DNA from 3 places in the Kineococcus haloalkalitolerans genome. Region 2 is predicted to be linked to each of the others. Evidence: predicted binding sites of a transcription regulator. Region 2 holds the regulator's gene; each other region holds the start of a gene.

Region 1 (7,239 bases), on a different contig from region 2:
AGCTCGGCCGAGCTGCGGCGGCGCCGCAGGTCGCGGGCCGCCGTCACGCCCAGCGCCCGCAGCAGCGGCCCGTACGGCTGCATGACGTGCGCGCTGACGTCCAGGCCGAGGACGTCGAGCTCGGCGCGCACCCGCTCGGCGGCCGACAACTCCGGCAGCCCGGACGGCTCCAGCCGCTCGGGGGCGTCCCCCAGGTCCAGCGCCAGCTGGGCGCCGCGGTCGCCGTCGCCCGGGCGGCGGGGCGCGCGCGAGCGCTCCGCGGCGGCGGCCCGCACGTCCCCCGCCGCACCCGCCACGCCCGCCGGGTCCGTCGCGCCCGCGGGGTCCGGGATCGGGCGGCGCGGGGTGGGCGCGCCGCGGCGGCCGGCGCCCGGCCGGGCGCGCGCGGACCGGTCGAGCTCGGCGACCTGCAGCAGCAGGTCGCGGTGCGTGGTGCGCCCGCGGCGCGGCACCGGGTCGCCGTCCGGCCCGGCGGGGCGCAGGCCGTGCACGGCGTCCAGCGCGCCGGCCAGCACCAGCCGCTCGGCGACCGGCCGCGACGGGCGCGCCCGCTGCCACAGGTCGGCCAGCGACCGGTAGGGCTGCCCCGCGACGATCCGGGCCACCTCCGCCGCGGAGATCCCCCTGACCTCCGTCAGCGGCAGGCGCAGGCCGTACCCGGTGCCGTCGGCGACGCCGTCGCCCAGCCCGTCGGGGTCGCGCACCGGTGGGCCGCCCGACCACGGCGCGGGCAGCGCCGCACCGCCGGGACCCGGCCCGCCAGCGAGCGGGCCGGCGGTCGCGTCGTCGGGCAGGCGCTCGACCCGGTAGACGTCGCCGGAGCGGTCGACGTCCGGGCCCAGGACGGCGACGCCGAGGTGGCGGGCGTCGTCCAGCAGCAGCCGCTTGGGGTACATGCCCGGGTCGTGGGTGAGCACGCCCGCCAGGAACGCCGCCGGGTGGTGCGCCTTCAGCCACGCCGACTGGTACGTCGGCAGCGCGAACGCCGCCGCGTGCGCCTTGCAGAACCCGAAGGAGGCGAACGCGGTCAGCACCTCCCACACCGCGTCCACCGTCGCCGGCGGGTACCCGCGCTCGAGGGCGCGGCGCCGGAACTGCGGTTCCAGCTCCCGCTGGCCGGTGCGGGTGCCCAGGTGGCGCCGGTACTCGTCGGCGGCCGCGAGCCCGTGCCCGGTGGTCGCCTCGAGGATCCGGACCACCTGCTCGTGGAACACGACGACCCCGCACGTCTCCTCCAGCACGGGCCGCAGCCGCTCGTCCGGGTAGCGCGGCGCCTCCCAGCCCTGCCGGGCCCGCAGGAACGGCGTCACCATGTCCGACTTCACCGGCCCCGGCCGGAACAGGGAGATGTCGACGACGAGGTCGGCGAAGGTGGAGGGGGCGAACTTGCCGACCAGCTCCCGCTGGCCGGGCGACTCGACCTGGAAGCAGCCCAGCGTCCGGGTGGAGCGCACCAGCCGGAAGGTCGCCGGGTCGTCCAGCGGCACCTGCGCGCGGTCGTCGAGGTCGAGCTCGACGCCGTCGACGCGGACGACCTCCCGCACCGCGTGGGCCATCGCCGACTGCATCCTGATGCCGAGCACGTCGAGCTTGAGCAGCCCCAGGTCCTCCACGTCGTCCTTGTCGAACTGGCTGACGGGGAACCCCTTCCAGCTCGCCTCGACCGGGGTGCGCCGCAGCAGCCCCGTCCCCGACAGGACGACGCCGCAGGGGTGCAGGGCGAGGTGGCGGGGCAGGCCGTCCAGGCGCTCGACGAGGTCGAAGAACGCGTCCAGGCGCTCCTCGCCCAGACCGCTGCGGCGCAGCTCGGGCAGGTCGGCGACGGCGGCGCGCGCGTCGCGGGCCCGCACGTGCGGGAACGCCGTGGCGATCGCGGAGACCTCCGCCGGCGGCATCCCGAGGGCGGCGCCGACGTCGCGCACGGCGTGCCGGACGCGGTAGGTGTCCATCATCGACACGCACGTCACCCGCCGGCCGCCGAACCGGTCGAGCACCGCCCCGTAGACCTCCTCGCGGCGGGCGGACTCGACGTCGAGGTCGATGTCGGGCAGCTGCCCGCGCAGGGGGTTGAGGAACCGCTCCATCAGCAGGCCGTGCTCCAGCGGGTCGACGCCGGAGATCCCCAGCAGGTGGTTGACCAGGCTGCCCGCCCCGGACCCGCGGGCGGCGACCCGCACCCCCAGCCCGCGCACCAGGTCGCACACGTCGGCCACGGTGAGGAAGTAGGCGGCGAAGCCCGTCGCGGCCACGGTGCGCAGCTCCTCCTCCAGGCGCCGGCGCACCCGCTCCTCCTGCGCGGGCCCCGCCCCCGGGTAGCAGCGGCCGACGCCCGCCTCGCAGCGGGCGCGCAGCACGGCGTCGGGGTCCTCGCCCGGCGCCAGCCCGAGCGCCTCGCGGTCGGGCAGGTGGTGCTCGCCGATCCCGAGGTCGGCGCGGGGGTCCAGGCGCGCGCGCTGCGCGAGCGCCCGGGTGGCGGTGAGCAGCTCACGGGCCAGCTCGTCCCCGCCGCCGGCCGCGCGGGCGACGTCGGCCGCGGTGCGGGCCATGTCCGCCGACGGCAGCAGGTGCTCCTGCGCCGTGGTGCGGTCCACGTGCCGGGTGTCCAGGGGCACGAGCCGGCGCACCGCGTCGAGCAGGTCGGCGGTGGGCGCCTCGCGCGCGGTGGCGCAGCGCGCCGCGGCGGTCAGGACCGCGGGGACACCGGCCTCGCGGGCCAGCAGCAGCGTGCGCGCGGCCTGGTCGAGGGCGCCGGGGGTGCCCGGCCGGGCGTGGTGGTGGACGACCTCCACGTGCAGGCTGCCCGGCGGCAGGAGCCGCGCCCACCGGTGCAGGTGCTCGCGGGCGAGGTCGTCGCGGTGGGTGAGCACCGCCCGCCCCACCGGCGAGGACGGCCCGAGCAGGACCGCGAGGGCCGCGCCCCCGCGCGGGGCGTGCGCGTGGGCGGCGACCAGCTCGGCGGGCGCGAGCGGCCGGCCGCGCTCGGCGCCCAGGTGGGCGGCGCTGACCAGCTCGCACAGGGCGCCCCAGCCGTTCCCGGCGCCGGCGTCGCCCAGGGCCAGGACCGTCGCGCGCGGCAGCCGCGGGTCGACCGCCCGCCCACCGCGGGCGGGTGCGCGCCGGTCCGTCCCCGGCCGGGCGGTGCGGGGCCCTCCGGCGGACCGCGCGCCGGAGGAGCCGCTGGAGGGCCCGGTGGCCAGGTCGACCCCGAGGACCGGAGCCAGGCCGGCGTCCTGGCAGGCGCGGACGAACTTCACCGCCCCGTACAGACCGTCGCGATCGGTCAGCGCCAGGGAGTCCATCCCGAGCGCGGCGGCCCGCTCGACGAGTGCCGCCGGGGTGGAGGTGCCGTGGCGCAGCGAGTACCCGGAGGCGACGTGCAGGTGGGTGAACGGCGGTGCGGGCCGGGCGGGGACGGCAGCAGCGGCGCGGGGGGCGGTGCGGGGGGTGGGGACGGGGTGGTGCATCGGGTCCTCTGCGGTCACGCCCGCGGGGAAGGACGGAGCAGCGGTGGTTCGTGGTGCTGGTGGTGGTGCGGTGCTGGTGGTGCGGGTGCCGGCGGTCAGCCCGCCAGCGGGTGCGTGCGCGAGAGCCCGAGGACGTCCTCGACCGCGTGGTGGAACGCCTCCGCCGCCGCGAGCAGGGTGTCGGCGGCCGCGGCGTCGACCACCCCGGTGCGGCCGGCCTCGACCGCGGCGCGGCGCGCGGCGCTGGCGGTGAACTCGGCGGCCCAGACGGTCAGCTCGGGCGCCAGCTGCGGCAGCACCTCCCAGACGCTGCGCGGGCCGCCGCGGCGCCGGCGGGGGGCGGCCGGTGCCCGCCCGGTCGCGGTGCCGCTCCGGCGGGCGGGCGTCGCGGGGACGGGCCCGGGGTGGACGGCCAGGACGGCCGCCCCGGCGCGCAGGGCGGCGAGGTGGGCGTGCACGTACCGCTCGGCGGGGTCCTCGGCGCGGAAGGCGGCGAGCAGCTCGCGCTCGGAGCGGTCGAGCAGGTCGAGGGCGGCGGTCGTGAGGGGCCGCGGCCCCGGCTCCGGCGCGTCCGGCGCGTCCGGCGGGACGCCGTACCGCGCGGTGGCGCGCCGGCCCCGCGAGGTGTCGGCCGCGGTGGTCATGGTCCTCCTCCCGCGCCGGCCGGAGCCGGCGCCTGCGTGCTGTCGTCCCACCCGTCGTGCTGGTGCTGCGGTGCTGGAGCGGTGCTGCTGGAGCGTTGGAGGTGCGTGGCGCGCGGTGCGCGGGACCGGTGCCCGCCGCGCGGTCAGTCCGCGACGCGCAGCAGGACCCACTCGTCGTCCCCGGTGGTCCCGTCCCCGGCGCCAGGGCCAGGGGTACCAGCCGCCTCCGACACGAGCCCCCGTCCGCGACCACCGCCGTCCGCGGCGGCCGTGCCGGGAGCGGCCCGGCGGGCGAGGTCGTACACGCCGACGGCGGAGACCCGGCCGACCCCCGCCTCGACCCGCCAGACCTCGCGCTCGAGGTCGCCGACCTCCAGGACGGACCCGGCGCGCTGCGGTGCGGGCGCCGTGCCCGCGGTGCCGGCGCCGTCGCCGTGGACGGCGGCGACGGCTGGCTGCTCCCACCAGGCCAGGCGCTCGCGCCAGTGCGAGAGCACGGAACGGACCACGTACAGACGGCCGCGCCAGACGAACTGCACCGGAGCGGCCTCGTCGTCGCCGATCGCGCCGGAGCGGACGTGCACGGTGTCGCAGAACCGTCTCACCGGACCTGCCTCCCCTCCTCGAGCCGGCGCCGCCGGAGGGCTCCGGCGGCGGGCGAGCCGGGGGAAGACGGCTCCACGACGCACCCGGCGGGCGGACGGGCGGGAGCTTCCCCTCTCCCGTCCACCCGCACCGCCGGGCGGCCGCGGCGTTCGAACACCTGTTCGAACTGTGATCGACGGTACACCACGCCTCCCCGACCGCGTCAACGGGGAACGGCGCCCCGGTGGACGCCGGGGCGCCCCGGCCGGGGACCCGGTCCACCGCGCCGCGGGTCCCCCCGCGGCCTACCGTGCAGGGGCATGAGGTGGACGCCGCCCGTCCTGCTGCACCGCTCCCCCGCGCGCGGGAACCGGGTGCGCGACGGTCCGGGGCCGACCGGGGTGACCGGGCCGGCGCGGACGGCCACCGCCCCGCGGGACGAGCCGAGCGGGCACCCCGGTGAGCACCCCGCGGTCGTCGCCACCGCCGCCGCCCTGGCGGCCCTCGCCGCGGCCGGCACCGTCGTGGAACTGCCGCCCGGTCTCGACGACCCCGCCGCCCGGGCCGCCCACCTCGGCGTGCCCCCCGAGGCCCTGGCGGTGACCGGGGTGCTCGTGGCCCGCTGCAGCCGGGCGGGCCTGCCCGCGGGCGCGATCGGCACCGGCGGGGTCGACGTGCGCCCGGACGAACCCGTCCTCGTGGTCCGCGCGGGCGTGCACCGCACCCTGCCGGGCGTGCTCGCGGGGGTCCTGGGCCTGGCGCGGCTGGACCCCGCCGACGACGCGCTCGCGCACCGGCTCACCGGGGCCGCGCCGGGCAGCGCCGCACCCGTGGGCCTGCCCGCGGCCCTGACGACGTTCGTCGACGTCGCGCTCGCCGTGCACCCGGTCGTGCAGGTCCCGGCGGGCCACCCCCGCGCGGTGTTCCGCACCCGCTACGACGAGCTGCTGCGCCTGACCGCCGGGCACCCGGTCGAACTGGGCTGACCCGCGACGGCCGGTGAGCGGCGGGCGGGAACCGCCCGCGCCTCCCGGGCGTGCACGGGACGTGGGCGCGACAGCACCGGGGGCCGGCACCGGGCCGGAGGGGTTGTGCACCACGGCCCCGGGGACCGGCGACCCGGCGGCGCCCCGCGTGCTGCTCGTGCACGGCCTCGGCGGCGCCTCGACCGCGTGGGCGCCCGTCACGGGCGACCTCGGGCGCGACCACCGGCTGCTGCTGGTCGACCTGCCCGGGCACGGGCTCAGCCCCGCCCTGGGCCCGGCCGACGGGGCGGACGCCATGGCGCCGGCCGCCCTGGGCCGGCGGCTGCTGCGGCTGGCGGTGCGCCTGCGCGGGGAGGACGGCCGCCCGGTGCACCTGGTCGGGCACTCCTTCGGCGGGTGGGTCGCGCTGGAGGCCGCCGCGCGGGACGACCCGTCGACCCCCGCGCTGGCCAGCCTGACCGCCCTGACCCCGGCGGGGCTGTGGCGCAGCGCGCGGCGACGGCCACCGCTGCTGCCGACCGGCCAGCGGCTGGCCCGCTGGGCGCGGCACCTGCCCGAGGGGTTCGTCACGGGGGCGGTCGGGCGCACGCTGGCGTTCACGGCGACCAGCGCGGCCCCCCGCGCGCTGCCGGTGGCGCTCGCGCGGGACGCCCTGGAGGCGGTCGCCTCAGCACCGGGCTACCCCGCGGCGGACGCGGCCCTCGCCGCCGGGTCGTTCACCCGCGCGGCGGACGTGCGGGTGCCGGTCGTCGTCGTGACCGGTGCCCGCGACCGCGTCCTGCCGCCGGAGTACCTGCGGCGCGAGCTCGCCCCGCCGGGCGCGCGCTGGGAGCGCTGGGAGCGCTGCGGGCACGTGCCCGCGTGGGACCGGCCCGCCGACGTCGCCCGCCTGGTGCGCGCCCACGTCGCCGCCCACGAGCCCGGGCGTGGAGACGGGGGCGGGGACGACGGGCGGGCCGCGCCCGCGGGACGGACGTAGGGTCCGCTGGTGCCCGCCCAGCCCCCCGAGCAGCCCGCCGAGCCGCCGCCCGCGCTGGTCACCCTCCACCTGTGGACGGTGCCGCCCCGCGCCGTGCCCCTCGCCCTGGGGCGGATGGCCCTGGACCGGGTCCTGCTCGCCCGCACCCCCGGCGCGCGCTTCCGCAAGATGCTCGGCACCGGGGACGGGCGCACCTTCACCGTCCGCGACGCGGACCCGCTGCGCTGGGCCGCGCTCGTCGCCTGGGACTCCGCGGCCGACGCGGCCGCCTTCGAGCGCTCCGCGACGGCGCGCGCCTGGCGGCGGGCGGCGAGCGAGACGCTGCGCGCCGAGCTGCGGCCGCTGAGCAGCCGCGGCCGCTGGTCGGGGCGCGAGCCGTTCGGTCCCGCCGCGGGCGCGCCGCACGCGGGGCCGGTGGCCTCGGTGACGCGGGCCCGCCTGCGCCCGGGGCGGGCGCTGTCCTTCTGGCGGGCGGTGCCGCCGGTGGCCGCGGAGCTGCGGACGGTGCCGGGCCTGCGGTTCGCCGTCGGCCTGGGCGAGGCGCCGCTCGGCTACCAGGGCACCTTCTCGCTGTGGGAGTC
Region 2 (7,239 bases):
GGTCGTCTCGGTGCGCGACGCCGCCCGCGCCTCGCTGACCCTGCTCAAGGACGCCGGCGAGGGCGAGGACGGCGAGCAGCGCGGGGCCCGCCACCTGGCGCGCACCGCCGTGCAGGAGGTCTTCACCACGGCCTCGCGCCTGGCCGACGACGCCGACCACGACGTGGCCTGGGTCAGCGGGGTCGGTGGCGGCCGCGGTCCGGGCGGCGGTGCCCGGCCCGCCCTGCACGTGGCGCCGCTGGGCGTGGCCGGCCTGCTGCGCGAGAAGGTCTTCGCCGAGCGGACCGTCGTCGCCACGTCGGCGACGCTGGCGCTCGGGGGCGCCTTCGACGCCGTCGCGGGCTCCTTCGGGCTGCGCCGGGGCGGCCCGCGGCCCGCCGACGCCGTGCCCTGGACCGGGCTGGACGTCGGCAGCCCCTTCGACTACCCGCGGCAGGGCATCCTCTACGTCGCGCGGCACCTGCCGCCGCCGGGCCGCTCCGGTGCGGACGGCGCCGTCCTCGACGAGATCGCGGCGCTCGTGGAGGCCGCCGGTGGGCGCACCCTGGGGCTGTTCTCCTCCCGCCGCGCCGCGGAGGAGGCCGCCGCGGCGGTGCGTGAGCGCCTCGGCCCGGCCCTGCCGGTCCTGTGCCAGGGCGACGACCGGCTGCCGCGCCTGGTGAGCCGCTTCGCCGACGACCCGGCGACGTCCCTGTTCGGGACGCTGTCGCTGTGGCAGGGCGTCGACGTGCCCGGACCTTCCTGCTCGCTGGTCCTCGTCGACCGCATCCCGTTCCCGCGGCCGGACGACCCGCTGCTGTCCGCCCGGGCGCGGGCCGTGGACGCCGCCGGCGGCAACGGCTTCCTGTCGGTCTCGGTCTCCCACGCCGCCGTGCGCCTGGCGCAGGGCGCCGGGCGGCTGGTGCGCGCCTCCGCCGACCGCGGTGTGGTGGCCGTCCTGGACCCGCGGCTGGCCACCGCCCGCTACGGTTCCTTCCTGCGCGCCAGCCTGCCCCCCTTCTGGGGGACGGCCTCACCGGAGGTCGCGCGGGACGCCCTGCGACGACTGCGCGCACCCGGGTGATCCTCACGACCCCCTGCTGACGGGGGTGCCGCCGGGTGGCATCCTCTCGGCGTGGCCACCGTCGGCTTCCTGCACACCGCGGACGCGCACGTCCGCACCTTCAGCGACCTCCTCGCCGAGCGGGACCGCCGCGTCGAGCCGCGCCACCTGGTCGACTCCGGGCTGCACACCGCGGCCCGCCGGTCCGGCCTGGAGCACGTGCGGCCCTCCGTCGCCGACCGGCTGCGCCGCCTCGTCGCCGAGGGCGCCGACGTCGTCGTCTGCACGTGCTCGACGGTGGGTCCGGTGGCCGAGGAGGTCGGCCTGGAGCTGGAGGTCCCCGTCCTGAGGGTGGACCGCCCGATGGCCGAGGCCGCTGTCGTGGCCGGCCGGCGCATCGCGGTCGTCAGCTCGCTGGCCGAGGCGGCGGCCAGTGCACTGCCCCTGCTGCGCGAGTGCGCCGCGGAGGCCGGGCGGGACGTGGAGCTGGTCCCGGTGGACTGCTCCGGCACCTGGCAGGCCTTCGAGGAGGGCGACCTCATCACCTACGCGACGAGCGTGGCCGAGGCGGTGCGCTGCGCCGTGCGCTCCGCCGAGCCGCCCGTCGACGTCGTCGTCCTGGCCCAGGCCAGCATGGTCGTGGCCGCGCCGCTGCTGCGGGACCTGCACGTGCCCGTGCTGACGACTCCGCGCCTGGCCGTGGAGGCCGCCGTGGAGCGCGTGGTCGGCGCCGCCATCTGATCCCCTGGCCGCGACCGGCCGGGGACGGGGCGTCAGAGCGAGCGCAGGACGGCCGTCACGCGGCCCAGCACGACCGCGTCGTCGGCGTCGATCGGCTCGTACAGGGCGTTGCGCGGCAGCAGCCGGACGTGGCCGTCCTTGCGCTGCAGCACCTTGACCGTCGCCTCGCCGTCGATCATCGCCGCCACCACGTCGCCGTTGTCGGCGGTGGGCTGCTGGCGCACGACGACCCAGTCGCCGTCGCAGATGGCGGCCTCGACCATCGAGTCGCCGACCACGCGGAGCACGAAGTGCTGGCCCGCGCCCACGATCTCCGGGGGCAGGGGGAAGACGTCCTCGACCAGCTGCTCGGCGAGGATCGGCCCACCGGCGGCGATGCGGCCCACCACGGGGACCCAGGTGGGTGCCGGGTGCTCCTCGCCGCCCCCGCTCCAGGGGCCGGTGGTGCCCTCCGCCGGCGGTGGCGCGACCACCTCCAGCGTCCGGGGCCGGCGCGGGTCCTTGCGCAGGTACCCCAGCCGCTCCAGCGTCCGCACCTGGTGGGCGACGCTGCTGGGGCTGGTCAGCCCGACCGCCGTGCCGATCTCGCGCAGGCTCGGCGGGTAGCCGTTGCGGCCCACCGCCTCGCGGATGGCCTCGAGGACCCCGCGCTGGCGGGGGGTCAGCCCGGCGGCGTCCAGCCCCCGGTCGGGCAGGGTGTGCACCGTGGCCGTCGCGTCCTCCGGCACCGGCTGTCCGGCCCGCTCCTCGACCTGGTCGGCCACCTCGGCTCCTCCTGACCCGCGCGCACCGCCGGGGACCCGGCGGCCGCCGCCCCGGCACCGGGCGGCTGCTCGACCGTAGCGCGCGGTCCGTCGCCGATCAAACACCTGTTCGAAGCGTGTCGCCGTCGCTCGCCCCTTGACGGGACCGGTCACCGCGCTCACCCTCCGCGGCATGTGCCGGAACATCCACCAGTTGCACAACGTCGAGCCGCCCGCCACGGGGCAGGAGGCCCGTGCGGCCGCGCTGCAGTACGTGCGCAAGGTCGCCGGGACGACGCGCCCCTCGCGGCGGAACCAGGAGGCGTTCGACCGGGCCGTCGACGCCGTGGCGGCGGCCACGGAGGAGCTGCTGAGCTCGCTCGTGACCACGGCGCCGGCGCGCGACCGGGAGGCCCTCGCCGCGCGGGCCCGCGAGCGCGCCGCGCGCCGCTACGCCTGAACCCGCGGGGGCGGGTCGGGCGCCGGAGCGGGCCCCGTGTCGTACCCGGGTGGCAGCGTGCGCCGCGCACGCCGGGTCGAACACCGTTCGACCGCGGTCTTGCGCACCACCGGTGCCCCGGTGGTACAACTGCCGGGCCGCTTCGAACACCTGTTCGAGCAGGCGCCCGACCGAGATGGAGGCCACCCCCGTGAGCGCCACCGCCCTCGTCCCCGTCCCGACCGTCCCGCGCCGCGCGAGCAGCCCGGCGGTCCCGGGCCGCGGTCGCCCGCCGCGCCCGGGCCGCGGCGCCCGGTCGCGCTCGTCCGCCGTCCTGGTCCTCGTGCCCACGGGCCCCGACTGCCACCGCGCGCCCGTCCCGGCCCCGCGGCGCCCGGCGCCCGCGCCGCGCGCGGTGCGCCGCCCGCTGCGCCTGACCCGGCGCGGCCGGCTGGCCCTGACCACGGCCGCGGCGACGCTGCTGACCTGCACCGCCGTCGCCGCGGTGGGGGCCGCGACGGACGGCGGCCCGGCGCCCGCGCGGGTCCCCCACGCGCCCCTGGTGACCGCCGCTTCCGCGGCGCCGGTCACGGTCACGGTCCTGCCCGGTCAGACGCTGTCGCAGATCGCGGCCCAGTGGGCCCCGGACGCCGACTGGCGCGAGGTGGCCGCGCGGATCGTCGTCCTCAACGACCTGCCCTCGCACGCGCTGCAGGCCGGTCAGCGGCTGAGCCTGCCGGTCCTGGACTGAGCCGCGGGCCGGGCGGGCGCGGGACGGGGCGCGACCGTGACGGGCGAGCAGCGCGGGACGAGCGCCGCCGGGCGGCGGCGCGGTGCGCTACCGTGCGCACCACCGGGCCCGCGCGCCGCCGCGTGCGAGGGCCGAGGCGCCACCGCGCGGGAGGGAACCGGCGTGCACTGTCCGTTCTGCCGTCACCCCGACTCGCGCGTCGTGGACTCCCGCACCACCGACGACGGCAGCAGCATCCGCCGCCGCCGGCAGTGCCCCCAGTGCTCCCGCCGCTTCACCACGGTCGAGACCGCCAGTCTGACCGTCGTCAAGCGCAGCGGCGCGGGGGAGCCCTTCAGCCGCGCGAAGATCGCCTCCGGTGTGCGCAAGGCCTGCCAGGGCCGCCCCGTCAGCGAGGACGACATCGCCCTGCTGGCCCACCGCGTCGAGGAGGCCGTCCGCTCCCAGGGGGCCGCCGAGGTCGACGCCCACCAGGTCGGGCTGGCCACGCTGCCGTTCCTGCGCGAGCTCGACGAGGTGGCCTACCTGCGCTTCGCCTCGGTCTACCAGGCGTTCGAGTCGCTCGCCGACTTCGAGGCCGCCATCCACGCCCTGCGCGCCGAGCGCGAGAGCGCCGCGGCCGGTTCGCCCGGCGCCTGAGCGTCCCGGCCCGCGCTGCCGCCGCGCCCGTCGCGGCGCGGACGGACGGCGGGGGGATGATGACCGCATGCTCGATCCCGCTGCGCTCTACCGTCTCGAGCCGGACGTCCCCCGGCTCGTCGAGCCGCCCCTCGTCGTGGCCCTGTCCGGGTTCGTCGACGCCGGCGCCGCGGTGCGCCAGGCGGTGGACCACCTGCTGGCGACCCGGCGGCACGAGCTCGTGGCGACCTTCGACGTCGACCAGCTGCACGACTACCGCGCGCGCCGCCCGCCGATGACCTTCACGGGGACGACCTGGACCTCCTACGAGCCCCCGCAGCTGCGGGTGCTGCGGGTGCTCGACGAGGACGGCTCCTCGTTCCTGCTGCTGACCGGCCCCGAGCCGGACGTGCAGTGGGAGCGCTTCAGTGCGGCCGTCTGGCAGCTGGCCGACCGGCTCGGCGCGGGGCTGACCGTCGTCCTCAACGCCGCCCCGACCGCCGTCCCGCACACCCGCCCCAGCGGGGTGACCGCCAGCGCGAGCCGGCCGGAGCTGCTGGAGGGCTACCGCACGTGGGAGGTGGAGGCGCAGGTCCCCGGTCACGTCACCGCCCTGCTGCACCTGCGCGGCGCCGAGACCGGCCGCGACGTGCTGTCCGTGCTCGCGCACGTCCCGCACTACCTGGCCGGCAACGACTACCCGGACGCCGCCGCGGTGCTGCTGCGCACCATCTCCGGCGCCACGGGCGTGGACCTGCCGGTGGGGGACCTGCTGGAGCAGGCCGCGGCCACCCGTGTCGAGGTCGACAAGCAGGTGGCCGACTCCCCGGAGGCGCAGGCCGTGGTGGCGGCCCTGGAGGAGCAGTACGACGCCTCCGGCGACGCCGGCCGCGGCACCAGCGCCGGGTCGGCCTACCTGCCCACCGCGGACGAGCTGGGCGCCGAGTTCGAGCGCTTCCTGGCCGGGCAGGACCCGCAGGAGGGTGAGCCGGGCCCCGGGCGCTGAACCGCGGCCGGGTGCGGCCGGGGCGTCAGGCGGTGCGCGCCGAGGACGCCCCGGCGGTCCCGGTGCTGCCGCCGGGGGCCCCGGACAGGTGGTGCAGCAGCGCCAGGGCGTAGGCGCACGCGGGGTCGGGGTCCTCGAAGGCGTCCGCGCCGTGCTCGTCGAGCAGCAGCACGCGGTGCACCGTGCCCTCGGGCCCGTCGCGCCGCTCCAGCCGGGTGAAGCGGTCGCCCAGCTGCTCGCGCAGCTGGTGCTCGGCCGGCAGCCAGCACGCGTCGGGCTGGTCGACGGAGTCGAGCGCCCACTCGGTGGTGCCGTTGAACCCGATGAAGCTGCCGGTGGGGTGGTCGTGCACCTCGACGGTCATGTCGCTGAGGGTGAAGACGTCCTCGTCCATGCCGCGGTGCGGCAGGACGAACCGGTCACCCGGGGCCGGTGCCCAGTGCAGGCCCGCCTCCTTCAGCCGCAGCGCCAGGTCGACGGAGATCACCCGACCAGCATGGACCCGTGCGGCGCGGCGCGCAGCGCGGGCCGGGTCCCCGGCCCCCGGTCAGCGGTGGCCGGCGCGGACGAGCATCTTGCCGGTGTTGGCGCCCCGCAGCAGCCCGATGAGGGCGTCCGGAGCGTGCTCCAGGCCCTCGACGACCGTCTCGCGCGCCACCAGCGAGCCGTCGGCCAGCCAGCCGCCCACCTCGCGCTCGAACTCCGGGCGCAGGTCGGCGAAGTCGCCGACGATGAACCCCTGCAGCCGCAGCCGCTTGCCGACGACGGAGAACAGGTTGCGCGGCCCGGGCGGGGCCGAGGCCAGGTCCCGCGGGGAGTTGTAGGCGGCCACGCTGCCGCACAGCGCGAAGCGGGCGTGGTCGTTGGCCACCGCGATCGCCGCCTCGAGGTGGTCGCCGCCGACGTTGTCGAAGTACACGTCGATCCCGTCGGGCGCGGCGGCGCGCAGCTGCTCCAGGACGGGGGCGGCCCGGTAGTCGAGGCCGGCGTCGAAGCCGAGGTCGTCGACGAGGTGGGCGGCCTTGACCGGCCCGCCCGCGCTGCCCACCACCCGCGAGGCGCCCCTCAGGCGCGCGATCTGCCCGACCAGACCGCCGACGGCACCGGCCGCGCCGGAGACGAAGACCGAGTCGCCGGGGCGCATCGCGGCCACCCGCAGCAGGCCCGCCCAGGCGGTGAAGCCGGGCATGCCGAGCACGCCGAGGGCGGCGCCCTCGTCGACGCCCTCGGGCAGCTGCAGCCGGCGCACCCGGCCGGCGGGCAGCACCACCGAGGAGCGCCAGCCCAGCCCGTGCTGGACGAGGTCGCCCACGGCCAGGCCCGGCGCGCCGGACTCCTCCACGACGCCGACGGCGCCGCCGTCCAGCGGCTGCCCGAGCTGGTAGGGCGGCACGTAGGAGGGCACGTCGTCCATCCGGGGGCGCATGTACGGGTCGACCGACATGACGAGCAGGCGGACGCGGACCTCGCCGTCGCCGACGGGCGCGTCGGGCACCTCGACGAGCGCGAAGTCGTCGGGGACGGGTTCGCCCTGCGGGCGGCGGGCCAGGTGCACTTCGAGGACGCTCACGGGCGCCCACTGTGCTCCCGCCGTGCCCGCACCGCCCCGGCGGGGTATGGATGGGGGCTGCGCCGCGGGGGTCCCGCGGCCCGGTCGTGCTGACCGGCGGACGAGAGGTGGGGGAGACGATGGACACGCAGGTGGCCCGCGAGCGGCTCCTGGAGATGCAGCAGCAGCTGATGGCCGACATCGACGGCATCCGCAGCCGGCTGGAGTCGGGCGTGCTGCCCGACACCCCGGAGGGCGGGGCGGACTTCGGTGACCGCGGTGCCCACGAGCAGTTCGCCGCGCAGGACGAGGGGCTGCTGGACGGCGCCAAGCGCCGCCTGGCCAGCGTC
Region 3 (7,239 bases), on a different contig from region 2:
GCGGTGGACCCGGGGCTGACCCGCTGCGGCCTGGGCGTCGTCGACTCCGGTCGCGGCCGCCGTCCCGTCGCGGTCGACGTGGGCGTGGTGCGCACCCCGGCGACCGACCCGGTCGAGCAGCGGCTGCTGGCGATCAGCGAGGGCCTGGACGCGTGGCTGGACCGGCACGCCCCGGACGTCGTGGCCGTCGAGCGGGTCTTCGCCCAGTCCAACGTGCGCTCGGTGATGGGCACCGCCCAGGCCGCCGGGCTCGTGCTCGTGGCCGCAGCCCGGCGCGGGCTGCCGGTGGCCATGCACACGCCCAGCGAGGTCAAGGCCGCCGTGACGGGGTCCGGGCGCGCGGAGAAGCAGCAGGTCACCGCGATGGTGACGCGCATCCTCGGCCTGGCGGAGGCGCCGAAGCCCGCCGACGCCGCCGATGCCCTCGCGCTGGCCCTGTGCCACCTGTGGCGCGGCGGGGGCGCCTCCCGGCTGGAGGACGCCGCCCACCGCGCGCTGGTCACCGGCCGGCGCAACGCCTACGCCGAGGCCGAGCGGGCCGCGCGTCGGGCCGGGGCCGTCGCCCGCTGACCGGGCCGACCGGCCCGATCGGCGCCGGGCCGCCGCGCCCGCGCCTCAGCGCACGTGCCGGCGCAGGAAGCCCGTCGTGCGCTCCCAGGCCAGCTCGGCGCTCTCCGGCCGGTAGTTCGGGCGCTCGTCGTTGTAGAAGGCGTGCGGCGCCGGGTACACCTGCAGGTCCACCTCGACGCCGGCCTGCTCGCGCACCCGCTCGGCCATGGCGCGCACCGCGTCCAGCGGCACCGAGGTGTCCTCGGCGCCGAAGTGGCCGAGCACCGGCGCCCGCAGCCCCGTGAAGTCCGTGTCCGGGCCGGGCACGCCGTACCAGGGCACGGCCGCCCCGATCCGCTCCCCCTGCTGCGCGGCGAGGCTGAGCACGAACGCGCCGCCCATGCAGAAGCCGACGGCCCCGACGGTGGCGGAGGTCGTCTCGGGCCGCTGCAGCAGGTACGTCACCGCGCCGGCCAGGTCGCGGGCGGCGCGGTCCGGCGGCAGCTCGGTCATGAAGCGCGCCGCCTCCTCGCTGTCGTGGGTGGTGCGCCCGCCGTACAGGTCGGGGGCCAGGGCGACGAAGCCCTCGGACGCCAGCCGGTCGGTGATCGCGACGACGTGGTCGGTCAGCCCCCACCACTCCTGGACGACCACCACGCCCGGCCCGCCGCCGTCGGCGGGCAGGGCGAGGTAGCCGTGCGCGTGGTCGGCGCCGGCGTCGTCGGTGGCGGGGAAGGTGACGTTCTGGCGCGGGTTCTCGTGCTGCTCGTGGCTCACCGGCCCGACTCTGCCGCCCCGGCGGTGATCGCGCAGCCCGTCGCCCCGCGGTGCCGCGCGCGGGCGGCGCGCCGACGTCCCCCGTGTCGCGGCGCCGCGCTAGCGTGGTCCCGTTCGTACAGGTGTTCGCGCGGGCCCCGCCCGGCGGGTGAGGGGGATCGGTGATCGCGTCGGTGCGCGGGCAGGTGCTCGCCGTGCGGCTGGACTCGGTGGTCGTCGAGGTGGGCGGCGCCGGGATCCTCGTGCAGGCCGCACCGGGCACGCTGGCCGGGCTGCGCGTGGGCGAGGAGGCGATGCTGGCCACGAGCCTGGTGGTGCGCGAGGACTCCCTGACGCTGTTCGGCTTCGCCGACGCCGACGAGCGGGAGGTGTTCGAAGTGCTGCAGACCGTCTCGGGGGTCGGGCCGCGCCTGGCGCTGGCGATGCTCGCGGTGCACCGGCCCGACGGGCTGCGCGCCGCCGTGGCCGCCGAGGACCACGCCGCGCTGGTGCGGGTGCCGGGCATCGGCAAGAAGGGCGCGCAGCGCATCTGCCTGGAGCTGGGCGACCGCCTCGGCCCGCCCTCCGACGGGCCGCTGCCGGCCGCCCCCGCCGCGGCCGCGGACGGCGCCGACCCGCGCACCCAGCAGGTGGTGGACGCCCTCGTCGGGCTGGGCTACCCCGTCAAGCAGGCCGGGGACGCCGTCGACGCGGTCCTCGCCGCCGACGACGCCGGAGCGGACGGCGGGGACGCCGGTGCGCTCGACGTCGCCGCGACGCTGCGCGCGGCCCTGCGCCGGCTGTCGGGCCGCTGATGAGCGGCTACGGCGAGGGTCGCCCCGGGGCGGGGGAGCGGCTGGTCACCGGCGGCGCCGACGAGCGCGAGCGGGCCGCCGAGAGCGCCCTGCGTCCGCACGGGCTGGAGGAGTTCGTCGGGCAGAAGGTGGTGCGCGAGCAGCTCTCGCTCGTCCTGGACGCCGCCCGCGCGCGCGGCGCGCCGAGCGACCACGTCCTCTTCTCCGGCCCGCCCGGCCTGGGCAAGACGACCCTGGCGATGATCGTGGCGTCGGAGATGGGCGCCCCCCTGCGCCAGTCCAGCGGTCCGGCCATCCAGCACGCCGGGGACCTGGCGGCCGTGCTGAGCTCCCTCGACGAGGGCGAGGTGCTCTTCCTCGACGAGATCCACCGCATGGCCCGGCCGGCGGAGGAGATGCTCTACATGGCGATGGAGGACTTCCGGGTCGACGTCGTCGTGGGCAAGGGCCCGGGGGCCACGGCCATCCCGCTGGAGCTGCCGCGGTTCACGCTGGTGGGGGCCACCACCCGCGCCGGCCTGCTGCCCGCGCCCCTGCGCGACCGCTTCGGCTTCACCGGCTACCTGGACTTCTACTCGCCCGAGGAGCTGGTGCAGGTGCTGCGCCGCTCCGCGAGCCTGCTGGGGGTGCAGCTGACGGCCGAGGGGGCCGCGGAGATCGGCGGGCGCTCGCGCGGGACGCCGCGCATCGCCAACCGGCTGCTGCGCCGCGTGCGCGACTGGGCGCAGGTGCGCGGCTCGGGCATCGTCGACCGCCGCGCCGCGCGGGCGGCCCTGGAGGTCTACGAGGTCGACGAGAAGGGCCTGGACCGCCTGGACCGGGCGGTCCTGGACGCCCTGTGCCGCCGCTTCGGCGGCGGGCCGGTCGGGCTGTCCACGCTGGCGGTCGTCGTGGGGGAGGAGGCCGAGACCGTCGAGACGGTCGCCGAGCCGTTCCTCGTGCGCGAGGGGCTGCTGGGGCGCACCCCGCGCGGGCGCGTCGCGCTGCCGCAGACGTGGCAGCACCTGGGGTTGACCCCGCCGCGCGACGCCGTCTGGCAGCTGCCGCTGGACGACGCGGACACCGGGGCGGACACCGGCGCGGAGGACGACGGGTAGCGAGCGGGGCGTGACGCGCCGCGGCGGGCGGCAGGGCCGGACGGGTGAGACGTCTAGACTCGCCGGGCGTCCGGCCGACGCCCGCCCGCGGACCTCCCCCGGGCGGGGCGTGGGCCCGCCGCGCCGGCACGGAGGTCGGCGTGTGCGCCGGTGAGCCGTCGTCCCACCGGTGCGGGAAGGGATGTCGTGGGTGGTGGAGGTGGTGGCCAGCTGGTCTTCCTGCTCCTCATGGTGGGCCTGCTGGTCTTCATGTTCAGCAGGACGCGCAAGCAGCAGCGGGCCCAGCAGGACCTGCAGAACAGCGTCGCGCCGGGGTCGGAGGTCATGACGACCTCGGGCGCGTACGGGACCGTCGTGGACGTGGAGGGCGACGTCGTCACCCTCGAGGTCGCCCCCGGCGTGCGCACGCGCTGGAGCCGCCGGGCGGTGGCGCGGGTCGTGACGGCCGTCGGGCCGGCGCCCGACGCGACCGCGGGCACCCCCGAGGCGGTGGACCCCGCCGAGGCGGGCGTGGACCTGCGCAAGGACCGTCCGGACGAGGCGGGCGGAGCGACGCGCGCCTGATCCGCAGCTGACGTCCTCGGGCACACAGACGTGACTGTTAGGACAAGAAGCGACCACGAACAGTGACAAGCTTGCTCTCGCCGGGGGACCACCCCCGGCGAGAGCCGTCCCGAGGTAACCAGTGTCCAACGACAGGCCACCCCAGCGCGCCCGCCGCGGCGCGCCCATCCGCCGACCCCACCACGGCCGCACCCTCGGGGTGCTCCTGCTCGTGGCGGCGATCCTCTTCGGCGCGGTCGGCGCCGGGGCGATCTGGTCCGACGCCCGCTGGGCGCCCGGTCTCGCCCTCGACCTCGAGGGCGGCACGCAGGTGCTGCTCACCCCGCGCCCGACCGCCGGTGGCGGTGAGGTCACCGAGGACCAGCTGCAGCAGGCGCGCAACATCATCGAGCAGCGCGTCAACGGCACCGGCATCAACGAGTCCGAGGTCAGCATCCAGGGCGGCGAGAACATCGTCGTCTCGATCCCCGGCCAGGCCACCCGCGCCCAGCTGGACCTCATCTCGCAGTCGTCGCAGCTGAGCATGCGCGTCGTGCTGGTCGCCGCCGAGGGCGCTCCCGCCCCGGCCGGGGACCCGGCCGCCGAGGACCCCGCCGCCGGCGACCCGGCCGCGGAGCCGGCGGACCCGGCCGCGGAGCCGGCGGACCCGGCCGACCCCGCGGTGCAGCCGACCGACGAGGCCGACGGCGCGGCGGCCCCGGCAGCGCTGCGCCAGGACACGGCCCCCGAACCCGCCGCCGAGCCGACCGGCGCGCCGGCCCCGGCCGCCCCCGAGGCCTCGCCCGCACCGCCGACGCTGGCCGACGTGGCGACCCCGCGGCCCACCCCCGGGCCGGGCCAGCCCACCGACAGCCCCGCCACCCCGCCGGCCGACGCCAGCGACCAGGCGTGGCTGACCGAGGACGTCGGCCGCCTGTTCACCGAGCTGGACTGCTCGGACCCGGCGAACCTCGCCGGCGGCACCGGCGGGACCGAGGACCCGGCGCTGCCGCTGGTCACCTGCTCGCAGGACGGCTCGGTCAAGTACGTCCTCGGCCCCGCGGAGATCCAGGGCACGCAGCTGACGGGCTCCTCGGCCCGCCAGGCCGTCAACCAGCAGGGCCAGCCGACCGGCGGCTGGGCCGTTGACCTGCAGTTCAACTCCGAGGGCGGTGACGCCTTCGAGGCGCTGACCGCCCGCATCAGCCAGCTGGAGCCCCCGCGCGACCAGTTCGCCGCCGTGCTCGACGGCCTCGTCGTCACGGCACCCTCGGTCAGCGGCACCATCCCCGGCGGCCGCGCCGAGATCACCGGCAACTTCACCCAGGAGAGCGCCGAAGCCCTCGCGCAGCAGCTGCGCTTCGGCGCCCTGCCGCTGTCCTTCGACGTGCAGTCCGAGGAGCAGCTGTCGGCGACCCTGGGCTCGGAGCAGCTGCGCAACGGGATCGTCGCGGGACTCGTCGGCCTGGCCCTCGTCGTGGCCTACTTCCTGCTGCAGTACCGGGCCCTCGGCCTGGTCACCGTCACCGCGCTCGTCGTGGCGGCGCTGCTGAACTGGGGCGTCATCCTGCTGCTGAGCTGGCTGCAGGGCTTCCGCCTCAGCCTGGCCGGCGTGGCCGGCCTCATCATCGCCATCGGCACCACGGCGGACTCGTTCATCATCTTCTTCGAGCGCGTGCGCGACGAGATCCGCGAGGGCCGCGTGCTCACCTCCGCCGTCGAGGCGGGCTGGCGGCGCGCGCGGCGCACGATCCTCATCTCCAACGCGGTCACCTTCATCTCCGCGGTCGTCCTGTACGTGCTGGCCGTGGGCAACGTCCGCGGCTTCGCGTACACGCTGGGCATCACCACGGTCATCGACCTCGTCGTCGTGGCCCTGTTCACCCACCCGGTGGTCGCGCTGCTGGCCCGCACGAAGTTCTTCGGCGGCGGGCACAAGTGGTCCGGCTTCGACCCCGAGCACCTCGGCTCCGTCGTCGCCCGCTCGGCGTGGCGGCACGGGCAGGTGCGCAAGACGGTGGCCCAGCTGCGCGCGGAGGAGCGCGAGAAGGCGCGCGCGGGCGCCGGCGGCGGCGGGGACGTGGAGGGCTCCGCGGGCGGCGGGGCGGCGGGACCGGACGGACCGGCGGCGAGCGAGCGGGGGAACGCCTGATGGGCATGGCGAAGCTGGGCAACCAGCTGTACACGGGCGAGCGGTCCTTCGACTTCGTCGGCCGCCGCAAGCGCTCCTACCTGGTCTCCGGGGTGGTGTTCCTGCTGTCCCTGGTGCTGCTGGTGGTGCCCGGGCTCACCTTCGGCATCGAGTTCGAGGGCGGCTCGGAGTTCCGCGTCAGCGGCGGTGCCGCGGCCGGCGAGCTGGTCGCCGCGGACGCGGTGCAGGAGGTCGTGCCCGGCACGGCCCCGCAGGTCACCACCGTCGGCCAGGGCGACGTGCGCGTGCAGACCGTCGAGCTGGACACCGCCCAGCTGGACGAGGTGCGCGCCTCGCTCGCGCAGGCCTACGACGTGCCGGTCTCGGACGTCACGTCCACGAGCATCGGGCCGAGCTGGGGCGCCAACGTGACCCGCCAGGCCCTCACGGCCCTGGTGGTGTTCTTCGCCATCGTGTCGCTGGTCATGGCCGTCTACTTCCGGGCCCTGGCGATGGCGGGGGCGGCGATGCTGGCCCTCGTCCACGACCTGGTCATCAGCGCCGGGATCTACGCGCTGGTGGGCTTCGAGGTGACCCCGGCGACCGTCATCGGCTTCCTGACGATCCTCGGCTACTCCCTGTACGACACGGTCGTCGTCTTCGACAAGGCCCGCGAGAACACCGACGCGGCCTTCCGGGACCGCGACCGCACCTTCGCCGAAGCCGCCAACCTGGCGATCAACCAGACGGTCGTGCGCTCGGTCAACACCACGGTCGTGGCGATCCTGCCGGTCGCGGCGATCCTGTTCATCGGCGACTTCCTGCTGGGCGCGGGGACGCTGCGCGACATCAGCCTGGCGCTGTTCGTCGGCACGATCGTCGGCGCGGCCTCGTCGGTCTTCATCGCGACGCCGCTGCTGGTGGACCTGCGCCGGCGCGAGCGCGGGGTGCGGGCCCTGGACGCCGAGGTCGCCGAGCGCCGGGCCGCCGCGCCGGAGCCCGTGGGCGCCGGTCCGGCGAGCGGCGCGGCCGGTGCCGGCGGCACCGCGTGAGCGGAGCCCCGCCCCGCGGGTCCGGCGGTCCCGTACCGGACGCCGAGCGCGTGGCGGCGCTGGTCGCCGCGCGGGTGCGCGACGTGGCCGACTTCCCCAGCCCGGGCGTCGCCTTCAAGGACATCGCCCCGCTGCTGGCCGACGCGGCCGCCTTCGCGGCGGTGGTCGGGGCGCTGGCGCAACTGGCCCGCGAACGCGGTGCCACGGCCGTGGCCGGCATCGAGGCTCGCGGCTTCATGCTCGCCGCCCCCGTGGCCGAGCGCAGCGGCCTGGGCTTCCTGCCGGTGCGCAAGGCG

What was found. The regulator LexA, encoded in region 2, represses DNA repair genes until DNA is damaged. The targets are predictions, from matches to a motif close to TCGAACANNTGTTCGA.
Region 1: a site for LexA is predicted at 4,864-4,879, ahead of ACRYMY_RS13545 (DUF6504 family protein). Genes of this name have one in related genera too.
Region 3: a site for LexA is predicted at 1,441-1,456, ahead of ruvA (Holliday junction branch migration protein RuvA). Genes of this name have one in related genera too.

Annotation. Positions count from the first base shown of each region.
Region 1 is NZ_JBJLSH010000033.1:28,874-36,112, forward strand. It holds gene ACRYMY_RS13535 (DNA polymerase III subunit alpha) at 1-3,464, opposite strand, end outside; gene ACRYMY_RS13540 (SAV_6107 family HEPN domain-containing protein) at 3,560-4,108, opposite strand; gene ACRYMY_RS13545 (DUF6504 family protein) at 4,252-4,713, opposite strand; gene ACRYMY_RS13550 (aminoacyl-tRNA deacylase) at 5,014-5,679, shown strand; gene ACRYMY_RS13555 (alpha/beta fold hydrolase) at 5,828-6,658, shown strand; gene ACRYMY_RS13560 (monooxygenase) at 6,668-7,239, shown strand, end outside.
Region 2 is NZ_JBJLSH010000017.1:31,482-38,720, forward strand. It holds gene ACRYMY_RS08695 (ATP-dependent DNA helicase) at 1-1,063, shown strand, start outside; gene ACRYMY_RS08700 (aspartate/glutamate racemase family protein) at 1,115-1,783, shown strand; gene lexA (transcriptional repressor LexA) at 1,816-2,547, opposite strand; gene ACRYMY_RS08710 (DUF2277 domain-containing protein) at 2,720-2,986, shown strand; gene ACRYMY_RS08715 (LysM peptidoglycan-binding domain-containing protein) at 3,177-3,716, shown strand; gene nrdR (transcriptional regulator NrdR) at 3,879-4,355, shown strand; gene ACRYMY_RS08725 (proteasome assembly chaperone family protein) at 4,423-5,340, shown strand; gene ACRYMY_RS08730 (pilus assembly protein CpaE) at 5,366-5,827, opposite strand; gene ACRYMY_RS08735 (NADP-dependent oxidoreductase) at 5,888-6,910, opposite strand; gene ACRYMY_RS08740 (TraR/DksA family transcriptional regulator) at 7,030-7,239, shown strand, end outside.
Region 3 is NZ_JBJLSH010000008.1:30,946-38,184, reverse strand. It holds gene ruvC (crossover junction endodeoxyribonuclease RuvC) at 1-570, shown strand, start outside; gene ACRYMY_RS05205 (dienelactone hydrolase family protein) at 616-1,326, opposite strand; gene ruvA (Holliday junction branch migration protein RuvA) at 1,488-2,120, shown strand; gene ruvB (Holliday junction branch migration DNA helicase RuvB) at 2,120-3,217, shown strand; gene yajC (preprotein translocase subunit YajC) at 3,404-3,781, shown strand; gene secD (protein translocase subunit SecD) at 3,981-5,912, shown strand; gene secF (protein translocase subunit SecF) at 5,912-6,943, shown strand; gene ACRYMY_RS05175 (adenine phosphoribosyltransferase) at 6,994-7,239, shown strand, end outside.